Regions from separate parts of the Cryobacterium sp. Hh7 genome, predicted to be linked through region 1. Evidence: predicted binding sites of a transcription regulator. Region 1 holds the regulator's gene; the other holds the start of a gene.
What was found. The regulator LexA, encoded in region 1, represses DNA repair genes until DNA is damaged. The targets are predictions, from matches to a motif close to TCGAACANNTGTTCGA.
Positions count from the first base shown of each region.

Region 2: a site for LexA is predicted at 4,176-4,191, ahead of E3T43_RS14585 (HNH endonuclease signature motif containing protein). Genes of this name have one in related genera too.

Region 1 is NZ_SOHG01000040.1:29,121-35,193, forward strand. Features, by position in the region: gene E3T43_RS11655 (SseB family protein) at 1-161, opposite strand, end outside; gene priA (bifunctional 1-(5-phosphoribosyl)-5-((5-phosphoribosylamino)methylideneamino)imidazole-4-carboxamide isomerase/phosphoribosylanthranilate isomerase PriA) at 161-907, opposite strand; gene hisH (imidazole glycerol phosphate synthase subunit HisH) at 1,001-1,633, opposite strand; gene hisB (imidazoleglycerol-phosphate dehydratase HisB) at 1,630-2,253, opposite strand; gene E3T43_RS11675 (histidinol-phosphate transaminase) at 2,263-3,387, opposite strand; gene E3T43_RS11680 (LysM peptidoglycan-binding domain-containing protein) at 3,419-3,832, opposite strand; gene lexA (transcriptional repressor LexA) at 4,123-4,827, shown strand; gene metE (5-methyltetrahydropteroyltriglutamate--homocysteine S-methyltransferase) at 4,935-6,073, opposite strand, start outside.
Region 2 is NZ_SOHG01000053.1:91,631-97,703, forward strand. Features, by position in the region: gene E3T43_RS14580 (UPF0182 family protein) at 1-1,816, shown strand, start outside; gene E3T43_RS14585 (HNH endonuclease signature motif containing protein) at 2,346-3,992, opposite strand; tRNA gene E3T43_RS14590 (tRNA-Met) at 4,635-4,708, shown strand; gene E3T43_RS14595 (sugar ABC transporter substrate-binding protein) at 4,938-5,897, shown strand; gene E3T43_RS14600 (ABC transporter permease) at 5,894-6,073, shown strand, end outside.

The sequences.
Region 1 (6,073 bases):
CCGTCATCACCGGCGTCGAGGTTGGCCTCGAATTCCCGTCCGGCCCACGGCTGGCCGGCCGAGTCGGCCGTGTTGGCTGACTCATTCCCGTCGCCAGGTCGTCCTGAGCCCGGCTGCCCCGAGGGGTCTCCCGTTGAGCCGAGGTTTCGCGCCCGAGCCATTAGTCCCCCGCGACGTCCAGGGCCTCGGCCAGCGTGAACGCGCCGGCGTAGAGCGCCTTGCCCACGATGGCACCCTCAAGCCCCAGCGGCACAAGCTTGCGCAACGCTTGAATGTCATCAAGGCTCGAAATGCCGCCGGAGGCAATGACCGGCTTGCGCGTGCGGTCGAGTACCTGACGCAGCAGGTCAATGTTCGGGCCCTGCAGAGTGCCGTCCTTGGTGACGTCGGTCACCACATAGCGGGCACACCCGGCTGTTTCGAGCCGTTCGAGGACCTGCCAGAGGTCCCCGCCATCTTTGGTCCAGCCACGCGCGGCCAGGGTGGTTCCGCGTACATCAAGGCCAACGGCAACGGCCTCACCGTATTGTGCGATGACGCTCGCCGCCCACTCCGGGTTTTCCAGCGCTGCGGTGCCGAGGTTGATGCGTTTAACGCCGGTGGTCAGTGCCGCTTCGAGCGATTCGTCATCGCGGATACCGCCGGAGAGCTCGATGTTCACGCCCTTGACCTGACGAATGACCTTCTTGATCACACCCGTGTTGCTGCCACGGCCGAAGGCCGCGTCGAGGTCGACGAGGTGAATCCACTCAGCACCTTGCCTGGCCCAGTCGGCCGCGGCGTCGACGGGGTCACCGTAGTTCGTTTCCGTGCCGGCCTCGCCCTGGGTCAGGCGAACCGCCTTGCCGCCGGCCACATCGACGGCGGGCAGGAGGACGAGCCTCGGTGTCTTGTTGAACTCACTCATTGGTGTCCTTGATTGGTGCGGTCGCGCTGTGCGACCAATTGCAGGGGCTGTGGCTGTGATGCGGATGGGACTGTGAAGTCTAGGCTCGCCGGGCTAACTGTGCAGCGTGCCGATCCAGTTCTTCAACAAGCGGATGCCTGCCTCCCCCGATTTCTCCGGGTGAAACTGGGTGGCGCTGAGCGGTCCGTTCTCGATCGCGGCCAGGAACGGCGCCCCATGATCGGCCCAGGTCAGCCGGGGCTCTGGGAACGGCGGCATGACCTCAAGCGTCCAGGATTGCGCGGCATAGGAGTGCACGAAGTAGAACCGCTCGTCTTCGATGCCTCGGAACAATTCAGAGTTCGGTGCGCTCGTGACGGTGTTCCAGCCCGTGTGCGGAAGGATCTTCGCGGGAAGCTCGGTGACCGTTCCCGGCCATTCGCCGAGCCCCTCGGTGTCCACGCCACGTTCCACTCCATGCTCGAACATGACCTGCATGCCGACGCAAATTCCGAGCACCGGGCGGCCGCCGGCCAGACGACGGTCGACGATGTCGTCACCGCGAACGGACTTGAGCGCTGCCATCACGGCGCTGAACGCTCCAACTCCGGGCACGACGAGACCGTCGGCCTCCAATGCAGTCGTGCGGTCGCTCGTGAGGGTGACCTCGGCGCCGGCCAACTCGAGCGCCTTGACCGCGGAGTGCACGTTTCCGGTTCCGTAGTCGAAGACGACAACCTTCGTCATAGGGCTCCCTTGGTCGACGGAATACCGTGCACCAGCGGATCGAGGGCCTTGGCGAGTCGGAAGGCGCGGGCGAAGGCCTTGAATTCAGCCTCGGCAATGTGGTGCGGATCGCGCCCGCCAAGCAGGGTCACGTGCACGGTCAGGCAGGCGTGAAAAGTAATCGCTTCGAAGACGTGACGCACCATGGAGCCGGTAAAATGTCCGCCGATGAGGTGAAATTCAAAACCGGCCGGTTCGCCCGTGTGCACGAGGTAGGGGCGGCCGGAGATGTCGACCACGGCCTGGGCCAGCGCCTCGTCGAGGGGCACGAGAGCGTCACCGTAACGGGAGATGCCCGATTTGTCACCAAGGGACTGACGAATGGCCTGACCGAGCACGATTCCGACGTCTTCGATGGTGTGGTGCACGTCGATTTCGATGTCGCCGGAGGCGCGCACCGTGAGGTCGGTCAGGGAGTGTTTGGCGAACGCCGTCAGCAGGTGGTCGAAGAACGGAACCGAGGTACGGATGTCACTGACGCCGGTGCCATCAAGGTTCAGAGACAGGTCGATGCTGGATTCACTCGTCTCCCGTTGCAGGTGTGCGACGCGGGGTGCGGGAATGTCAGCAGGTGAGCTCATGGACCTAGTTTATTCGGCTTGGGCGGGCGCAATTTGACCGGGGCCACCACTGCGACCAAGTCGGGCGATGGCGTCGAGGAACAGGGTCGTCTCCTGTTCGGTGCCGGCGGTCACGCGCAGGTGGTGGGCGATGCCCACATCGCGAATGAGAATTCCCTCAGCCAGCAGCGCCTCGAAGGTCTCGTGCGGGTCGGCTACTCCCCCGAACAGTACGAAGTTGCTCCAGCTGCGGTGCGGGGCATAGCCCAGGCCCGCAAGCTCGACAACGAGTCGATCGCGCTGCCCACGAATGTCATCGACCATCGCGAGCATCTCGACGCTGTGCGCCAGGGCCGCGTTTGCGGCCGCCTGGGTCAGGGCCGAGAGGTGGTACGGCAAGCGAACCAGACGCAGGGCATCCGTTACGGCCGGATCGGCAGCCAGGTAGCCCACACGGGCACCGGCGAACGCGAAGGCCTTGCTCATCGTTCGGGAGACGAGCAGGCGTTCCCGGCCAGGCAGCAGGGTGAGCGCGCTCGGGGTGCCGACCGGAGCGAATTCGGCGTAGGCCTCATCGACCACGACGATGCCGTCGGTCGCGTCATAGGCAGCGGCGATGGTCTCGAGGGAGAGCGGCGTACCGGTGGGGTTGTTCGGCGAGCAGAGAAAGACGATATCGGGCTTGGTACGCGTGATCTCGCTCACGGCGGTCGCTGGCGACAGCTCGTAGTCAGCGTCGCGGGCACCGGCAATCCAGGTGGTGTCGGTTCCCGACGCGAGGATCGAGTACATCGAGTAGGTCGGGGCAAAGCCCAGCAGGCTGCGTCCCGGTCCGCCGAAAGCCTGCAGCACTTGTTGCAGCACCTCGTTGGAGCCGTTGGCCGCCCAGATATTCTCGGCGGTCAGTCCTTCGCCGAGGTAGCGGGCGAGCGCCTCGCGCAGGGCGGTGAACTCTCGATCGGGATACCGATTCACCGAGCGGATGGCCTCGGCCAGGCCGGCGAGGATGTCGCGGGCCACCGCTTCAGGAATGGGGTGCGTGTTCTCGTTCACGTTCAGGGCCACTGGAACATGCAGTTGCGGAGCACCGTAGGGCGTCAGGCCGTGCAGGTTGGTGCGGAGGGGAAGATCTTCGAGACTGGTCACCCTCTCCATGCTAGGGCCCCGTACTGCTGCCCATCACTACTTAGGAGTTGGCGGGGATTTCCAGGCGCTGGCCCGGCTGCAGCGTTTCCACCGACAGGGCGTTGATGCGCTTGATATCGGCGACAACGTCGCGCGGGTCGGCGGCGGGAAAGTTCTCTTCAGCAAGGTTCCAGAGAGTTTGGCCGGGTTCGACCGTGATGAATCGGGCTGAACCGACGTCGGTCGGTGAATAGGCCAACGTGGCCACGATGCCGGAGTCGGTTGTGTACGACACGAGATCGATGCCGGTGGCGGCCCCAGAGGCGCCCACCGCTCCCCCATTGACGGCAAATACAAGGGCGCCCAGAACGACCGGCAATGCGGCGAGCGTGGTGAAGACGACTCGCCCACGCCGGGTGAGGCGAAGACGTGTGACGGGCGGGAGAGAAACTGCGGGAGCAAATGCTGTGGTCATGTCAAACCTCCAAGGTAGGCGGGCTGCGAGTCTCGTATTCGGCCCTCGGCCGGGAGGACCGAATACGAAACTATGTTCCGAATATAACTTCGAACAATCGAACATGCAAGCTTTTTCTCGTCTCTGCCCGGAAAATCACGCAACACACTCGAATAAGTGTTTGTTTCAAGGCCGAGAACTGGATAAACTTTCGATAGGTCAATTGCTTGATTGCTACTCAACCAGACACCACCGACATTCCCGCGAGACGTCCTCTAACCCGCGCGGGACCGACGCAAGGAGCGCTTCTCGTGACACAAAGCACCGGCGGTACCCGCGACAAGGGCGGCACTCGGCGCCGCAAGAGTTTGAGCCCGCGCCAGCTCGCCATCCTCGACGTTATTCAGCGTTCGGTCAGCTCGCGCGGCTACCCGCCGAGCATGCGTGAGATCGGTGACGCCGTCGGCCTCGCCTCGCTATCGAGCGTGACTCACCAGCTCAACCAGCTTGAGCTGAGCGGCTATCTGCGTCGTGACCCGAATCGTCCTCGCGCACTCGAGGTACTCATCGAGATTCAACGCGCGCCCGAAGACGTCGGAACCGGCGACCAGGACAGTTTTCACCCGGGCGTGCAGGTCGGCGACGCTGCGATGGTTCCCCTCGTCGGTCGAATCGCTGCCGGCATTCCGATCACGGCAGATCAGCAGATCGACGAGATCTTCCCGCTCCCCCGCCAGCTCGTCGGCCAGGGGGAGCTGTTCATGCTCAAGGTCGTCGGTGAGTCGATGATCGATGCGGCGATCTGCGACGGTGACTGGGTTGTCGTTCGCCAGCAGAAGACCGCGGAGAACGGCGAAATCGTGGCGGCCATGCTCGACAACGAGGCCACCGTGAAGGTACTGCGCAAGCGCGACGGCCATACCTGGCTGCTGCCGCGCAACAGTAACTTCGAGCCCATCGTCGGCGACTACGCCGACATCCTCGGCAAGGTCGTCGCCGTATTGCGCTCGGTCTAGCGAGTCACCTTCAAGCAAAGAAGAGAACAGAAGCACGGCGCGAGGCCCGACCACTAACCGGTGATCGGGCCTGAAGACTACCGGCTGGCGCCAGGTACGCGAGTGAGCTACCGGGTGAGGCTAGCTCTCAGATCGGCAGCGCGGCGATCGCGCACCACCCGGGTCGCAGCCAGCATGTTGTGCAGGGACTGCACCGTCTCCTCGTAGCCACGCGTCTTGAGCCCGCAGTCCGGGTTCACCCAGACCTGGCGTTCGGGGATGGATTCCAGGGCGGTGTCCAGCAGGGTCGTCAGCTCGTCGACACTGGGTACTCGCGGCGAGTGGATGTCATAGATGCCGGCCCCGATGCCGTGGTTGAACCCGCCGGCCTCAATCTGCTGGACCACCTCCATGCGCGAGCGGGCCGCTTCGATGCTCGTGACGTCGGCGTCGAGGTTGCGGATAGCCTCGATGACGACGCCGAACTCCGAGTAGCAGAGGTGCGTGTGAATTTGAGTCGCTTCCGCGACCCCGGCCGTGGCCAGCCGAAAGGAGCCGACCGACCAGTCCAGGTAGTCGGCGTGGTCCTTCTTCTTTAGCGGCAGCAGCTCCCGCAAGGCCGGCTCGTCGACCTGAACGATCTTGATGCCCGCAGCTTCCAGGTCGCCGATTTCATCGCGCAGGGCAAGGGCGACCTGGCGAGCGGTCTCGCCAAGCGGCTGGTCGTCACGCACGAACGACCAGGCCAGAATGGTCACCGGTCCGGTGAGCATGCCCTTGACCGGCTTGGCTGTCAGGCTCTGCGTGTACACCGACCAGTCCACCGTGATCGGGGCCGGGCGCGAGACGTCGCCCCACAGAATGGATGGCCGGGTGCAGCGGCTGCCGTAGGACTGCACCCAGCCGTTCTCGGTCACGGTGAACCCGTCGAGGTTCTCAGCAAAATACTGCACCATGTCGTTGCGCTCGGGTTCCCCGTGCACGAGCACGTCGAGTCCGATCTCTTCCTGCAGGGCGACGACGCGGCCGATCTCGGCGCGCATCAGGTCGCGGTAGTCATCGGCTGGCAGGTTTCCTTTGAGAAACTGGGCGCGTGCCCGGCGAATGTCTGCGGTCTGCGGGAAGGATCCGATCGTGGTCGTGGGCAGCGACGGCAGCTGCAGCGCAACATTCTGAGCAGTCAGGCGATCGGCGTAGGCACCACGGGTGAAATCGGCGTCGGTGAGTGCGGCCGAACGCGCTCGCACCGAACCGTCGCGCACCCCCG
Region 2 (6,073 bases), on a different contig from region 1:
CCAGCTCGAGCAGTTCCGCCAGTACTACCAGTTCCCGGACAACCTCGACGTTGACCGCTACGTGATCGACGGTACTTCGCAGGACACCGTCGTCGCCGTGCGTGACCTGAATATCGACGGCTTGAACACCGGTAACACCTGGGTCAACTCCAAGACCGTTTATACCCACGGCTATGGCATGGTCGCCGCATACGGCAACCAGCGCTCGGTCGACGGCCAGCCGGTGTTCCTGGAATCCGGCATTCCCACCAGCGGTGCGCTCGGCGAGTTCGAACCGCGCATCTACTTTGGTGAGACCTCGCCCGAATACTCCATCGTCGGTGACGAAGAGGGCGCCAACCCGATCGAGCTCGACTATCCGTCGGGTGAAGAGGGCGCTGGCCAGACCTACACGACGTTCTCCGGAGACGGTGGACCGACACTGGACAATGCGTTCAAAAAGCTGATCTACGCGCTGAAATTCCAGTCGGAGCAGATCTTCCTCGCCGCCTCGGTCAACGACAAGTCGGAGATTCTCTACGACCGTGACCCGGTCACCCGCGTGCAGAAGGTCGCGCCGTACCTGACGCTCGACTCCGACGCCTACCCCTCGGTCGTTGACGGTCGGGTTATGTGGATCGTTGACGGCTACACCACCTCGGCGGATTACCCCTATTCCACCCCGGTGAGCCTCAGTGAGGCCATCGCCGACACGCAGACACCGGCCCAGCCGTATGCGCTGGACAGCATCAACTACATGCGCAACTCGGTCAAGGCCACCGTCGACGCCTACAGCGGCGAGGTCACCCTCTACGCCTGGGACGACGAAGAGCCGCTGCTGCAGACCTGGCAGAAGATCTTCCCGTCGTCGCTCAAGCCGATGAGCGAGATGAGTGGCGACCTGATGAGCCACGTGCGCTACCCGGCCGATCTGTTCAAGGTGCAGCGTTCCATTCTTGGTCAGTACCACGTGACCGACCCCGGTTCGTTCTACTCGAAGGACGACGCCTGGATCTCGCCCAACGACCCTGACTCGCCGGCGACCAACCCGACGCTGCAGCCGCCGTACTACCTCACCATGCAGGTACCCGGCTCGGACCAGCCGTCGTTCTCGCTGTACTCCACTTTCCAGCCGGAAGCGACGGGTGAATCCAGCCGTAACGTACTCTACGGTTACCTCGCTGTAGACGCAGACGCTGGATCGGTAGACGGCGTCAGAGCGGATGGCTATGGCCAGCTGAGGCTGCTCAACCTGCCCAAGGACGGTACGGTACCTGGCCCCGGTCAGGTGCAGAACGTGTTCAACGCCGACCCGACAGTGTCGACCGAGCTCAACCTGCTGCGTCAGGGCTCGTCGACCGTGCTGAACGGTAACCTGCTGACCCTTCCAGTTGGTGGCGGACTGCTCTACGTGCAGCCGGTTTACGTGCAGTCCACGGGCGAGACCAGCTATCCGCTGCTGCAGAAGGTGCTTGTGGCTTTCGGTGACCAGATCGCGTTCGAGGACACCCTCGACGGCGCCCTCGATGTGCTGTTCGGCGGTGACTCTGGTGCCACCGCTGGTGATACCGACGTGCCCGAAGATGCCACCACGAACAACGGTGGCTCCACCGACCCGAGCACCGACGGTTCGACCGGCGGCAGCACCGACGTACCGACCGGGTCGACCGGCGATGCCACAACGAATGCCGAGCTCAAGTCGCTGCTCGCCGTCGCCAAGACGGCGCTGGCAGAAAAGGCGGCCGCACTCGCCGACGGTAACTTCGCCGACTATGGCACCGCCGACGCGAAGCTCGAAGACACGATCGCGAGCATGCTGGCCCTGCTCGGCGAGTAGCCAGACCGCACCACACAGGCCGCAAGCCTTCACTCTCTCGGGTGGGGGCTTGCGGCCTGTGGTATTGGAGGGCAGAGTGCGCCCGCCAGACGTGAGCGAGCGATGTGAGAAGCCGAAGATTCGGCCGGTCTCGACAACGGCGCCCTTCCACTCTCCGAGGCTGCCGAAACCGCCACAGTCACGAAACTTACCAATCTCGACAACGCCACCATTCCGTCGGTCGTCTCTCGACAAGCTCGACAACCGGGTCGAGGCCGCCATAGCCCTGCGCTGGCTGTCTGCTCAGCCCAGCCATCCCGTTGGCCGCGCACGCGACCGCGCGGGCCTACTTTTCCCAGTGTGGTTTCTCGGCCGGGGTGGCGGCACGGTTTTGTCCGGCGGGGCGCCAGGTGTGAGTGGGGTCGAAGATGAGGGGTCCGCGAACCCAGGGGCGGCCGTCTCTCATGTCAATGTCCCAGCCGGAGGTCTCGATGCTCGCATGCCCGGCGTTACAGATCAGTACGCCGTTGTCGATGTTGGTGAGGCCGCCCTAGCGCCAGGGCACGACGTGGTGCGCTTGGGTTAGCTGCGGTGGCACGGTGCAGCCGGGGATGACGCAGCCGCCGTCGCGGGCGGCTAATGCGCGGCGCTGACTGGCGGTGAAGAACCGGTTGCTGTCGCCGAGGTGCAAAACCTGACCCTGGTGGCCGAACAGCACGGGCTGATACCCGCCGGCGCAGAGCAGCTCATCGACTTGTTTCACGGTGAGGGGTCCGTCGATGCCGTCGATCCAGCCGGCGCCGCGGCCGGCGAGGAGGTCGTTGATAGTGATGTGCACGAGTACCGTCGGTGCCGCGCCGCCCATCGTTGGGGTGCCCGGCTGCCGGGCGGCCGCTTCGAACACCGCGCGGAGGATCCCGGCCTGCTTCTCACTGATCGAGCGGGTATCGGCGGGTTCCTGCGGGCAGGGGCTGAGGGCCTGGCCCGCGTTTGCTCCGGTCCGCTCGTCGTAGCCCTGGTCGTAGCCCTGGGCATGGCCGATCGGGCCGTTCTCGTCGTCGGCCTGCCCGTGCTGGCCCCCGGTCTGCTCGCCGCTTTCGCAGTGCTCGACCGGGACATCGTTCGAGGCCTGCGCGCTACGGTCATCGTTGGCGCAAATCGTGAGGACGTCACTGGCGCTGCTATCAGTGCTGGTGCTTGCTTTGCTGTCATTACCGTCGCTGTCCGTGATGCCGTCGGTTTCATCGTTGTGCGTGCTGTCCGCATCGGATAGTTCGCACGGTTCGGTCTCGTGGAAGGCGACCGTGGCTCGGGGAATCGCGCCGGGAACGGGGTTTACGGCAGCGGAGGAGAGGTAGGCGTCGAAGACGGTGCTGATGATGGCGCGGTCGAGGGTGGTCAGCCAGCCGTTCAGGCTGTAGCCGCCGTTATTCAGTCCACCGAAGGCGAACCAGCTGCGCTGTTCCGCCGTGGCCTCACCCGGAGCGCACCCGTCGGGCGCGAGGCGCGCCTGCCACGCGATGCCCTGCTGCCGGAGTAACTCCGGCGCAAATGCGATACCGGCACCGGGCAGCCCCTCGGTCTCCGGGGTAATGGCGCCGGACCCGCTCGCTACCAGGGAGCGCTCGACGCGGTCGAGGTCATCCACCAGCACCGAGGCACGCAGGCCGTCGAGCACGGATACGATGACGCGGGCTTGCTCCACTCCGAGCTCCCCGCCCTGCAACGCCTCACCCACCACGGGGTAGGTCGGTGCGAGGGGCCGGCCGAGCAGCATCCGCTCGCCGGCATTCTTGCCGAGCGACGCGCGCTGCCGCACCTCACTGCGGGACAACCGCGCCAGGGTGGACACCAGCACGAGGCCGCTTCGGCAGCCGAGCCGACGTGCCAGAGACACCGCGCCAGCCGCTTCTATCTCGGTCTGATCGGCCGTCTTTGCCGTAGCAGTCTTAGCAACGGACGCATCAAGGTATTCGGAGCGGCGCAGCACATCCGTCGTGGACAGCACCCGGGCACCATCAACAACCCGGCCGACGCTCTCGAGGGCGAGCAATATGCTCAAGGATTCTTCATCACCCAGCGACCCGAACGACACCGAACTCAACGCTTTCAGGAGAATCTCCCGAGCCTGCCCGACCGCCACAATGACAGCATTCGAACTGGCCTCACCGGTGTTTTCCATGAACATGGGCGCCATTGCCTCCTTCGCAATGATTCTACTCCGCATCGAACACAAAAGCGAGAGCAACTCATTTTTTATTTGTACGGAGAAATTTCAAACTCCAGTGGTCCGATCCGTAGTTCTACGTGATTCACCTTTGAATGAGCGGGAGTTCACTGGCGGTCATCATCTGAGGCGGTTGGTCAAGTTGATAGTAAATCGAATATATAAGTGAAACTTTTACACTGTTTGTTCATATGGCCAACACTGCGGAGTAATGCATTCCACGCCACACTTCGGGTGAGCCGCGATACCGGGCCGAGGATCGGACAGTGGACCCAGTCACCGCTGGGCCTGGAATAGAGCGTCTCTGAGATGCGGCGAGGCCGGGAGCGCTGAGACGCCCGGAAGTGGTGCACTGGGAACGCTGCGGACCCGTGGCGTGCAGTGGCAAGGTGGAAGGCCGCGGATCTTCCCGTGAATCGATTCCGACCACACCGGGTTAGAGCATCTGTCCATACCTGAACACCTGTTGGTGCGGAGAATGGCGATCACTTGCGGCTGTCCTGCTTGATGGTGTTTGATGCCAGTAGAGGAACCCATTTTCGGCGCCCAACTGGAAATATCACCACAAGTGGTCGACCGAGCTTTCAGGGTGTGCTAAATTTGTACTTGTAGCGCGGGGTGGAGCAGTTCGGTAGCTCGCTGGGCTCATAACCCAGAGGTCGTAGGTTCAAATCCTGCCCCCGCAACAGATGCCCCCGGAACCCTTGGTTCCGGGGGCTTTTTTGTACCTTCCGTCCGCTGGGCGCCTGACTTTTGCTAATCGAAGTCTCGACAGGCTCGATCCAGGTCTTGGCGAGATCACTTTTGGACAAGATGAGAAGGTCGGGAGCGAATCGGGCGCGTGACTGCGATTTGGATCGCGTACGTCGATTTCACGCTGGACAGGCGACAATTGATGCAACGAAGGTTGCAGACATGAAGAAGAACAGAAACTGGCTCGCCGCGCTCATCGTCATTCCCCTGGCGCTGGCAGGATGCACGGCCAATTCGGCAGACACGACGACCGCCGCATCCGCGGAGATTGTCATCGCCGTCGTCACGCACGGAACACCGGGCGACACCTTCTGGGACGTCGTCAAGAGCGGCGCGGAGCAGGCCGGCACCGACCTCGGGGTGACCGTCACGTACCAGGGCGATGGCGACCCGGTGAAGCAGAGCCAGCTGATCGCTGCAGCCATCGCCACGAATCCGGATGGCCTCATCGTCTCGATGGCCAACCCCGACGGCGTTCGGAATGCGGTTGAAAAGGCGGTCGCCGCTGGCATCCCGGTGATCACCATCAACTCCGGCCTTGATCAGTCCAAGGAATTCGGTGCCCAGACCCACATCGGTCAGAGTGAGTTCATCGCCGGCCAGGGCGCGGGCGAGCAGCTCGCCGAAGCTGGTGTCAGCAACGTCATCTGCGTCATTCACGAGGCCGGCAACACCGGGCTGGAAGAACGCTGCGATGGAGCAGCTGACACCCTCGGCGGCACGGTCACCAACGTTCAGGTTGACGTCGCGAACATCGCGGACGCTCAGAACACCATCAAGAGCAGCCTTCTGGCCGACTCGTCCATCGATGGCGTGCTCACCCTGAACCCGGGCATCGCCGTCGCGGCCAGCCAGGCCATCGAGGAAGCCGCCAGCACGGCGCAACTGGCGACCTTTGACGTGTCTTCCGACGTCACCCAGTTGATACTCGACGACAAGATCCTGTTCGCCGTCGACCAGCAGCCCTACTCCCAGGGCTACCTCCCGGTGACCTTCCTCACCCTGCAGGCTCGCAACGGCGATGTTGTCGGCGGCGGTCTGCCGGTCTACTCCGGCCCCGGCTTCGTCACGAAAGACAACGCAGCCGAGGTCGCGAAGTTCGCGAAGAATGGAACGCGATGACCCGTACCGCACCCGCGGTGACTGATGAACGGATGATCGATGAAAGGCTCAAGCCAGCCGGTCTCATCATCACGCTGCTGCGCCGACCCGAGGTCGGCGCAGCAGTGGCCGCCCTCGCCATCTTTATCTTCTTCTCGGTCTCGACGCAGGCGTTTCTGACGCCTGCCGGCGTGGCC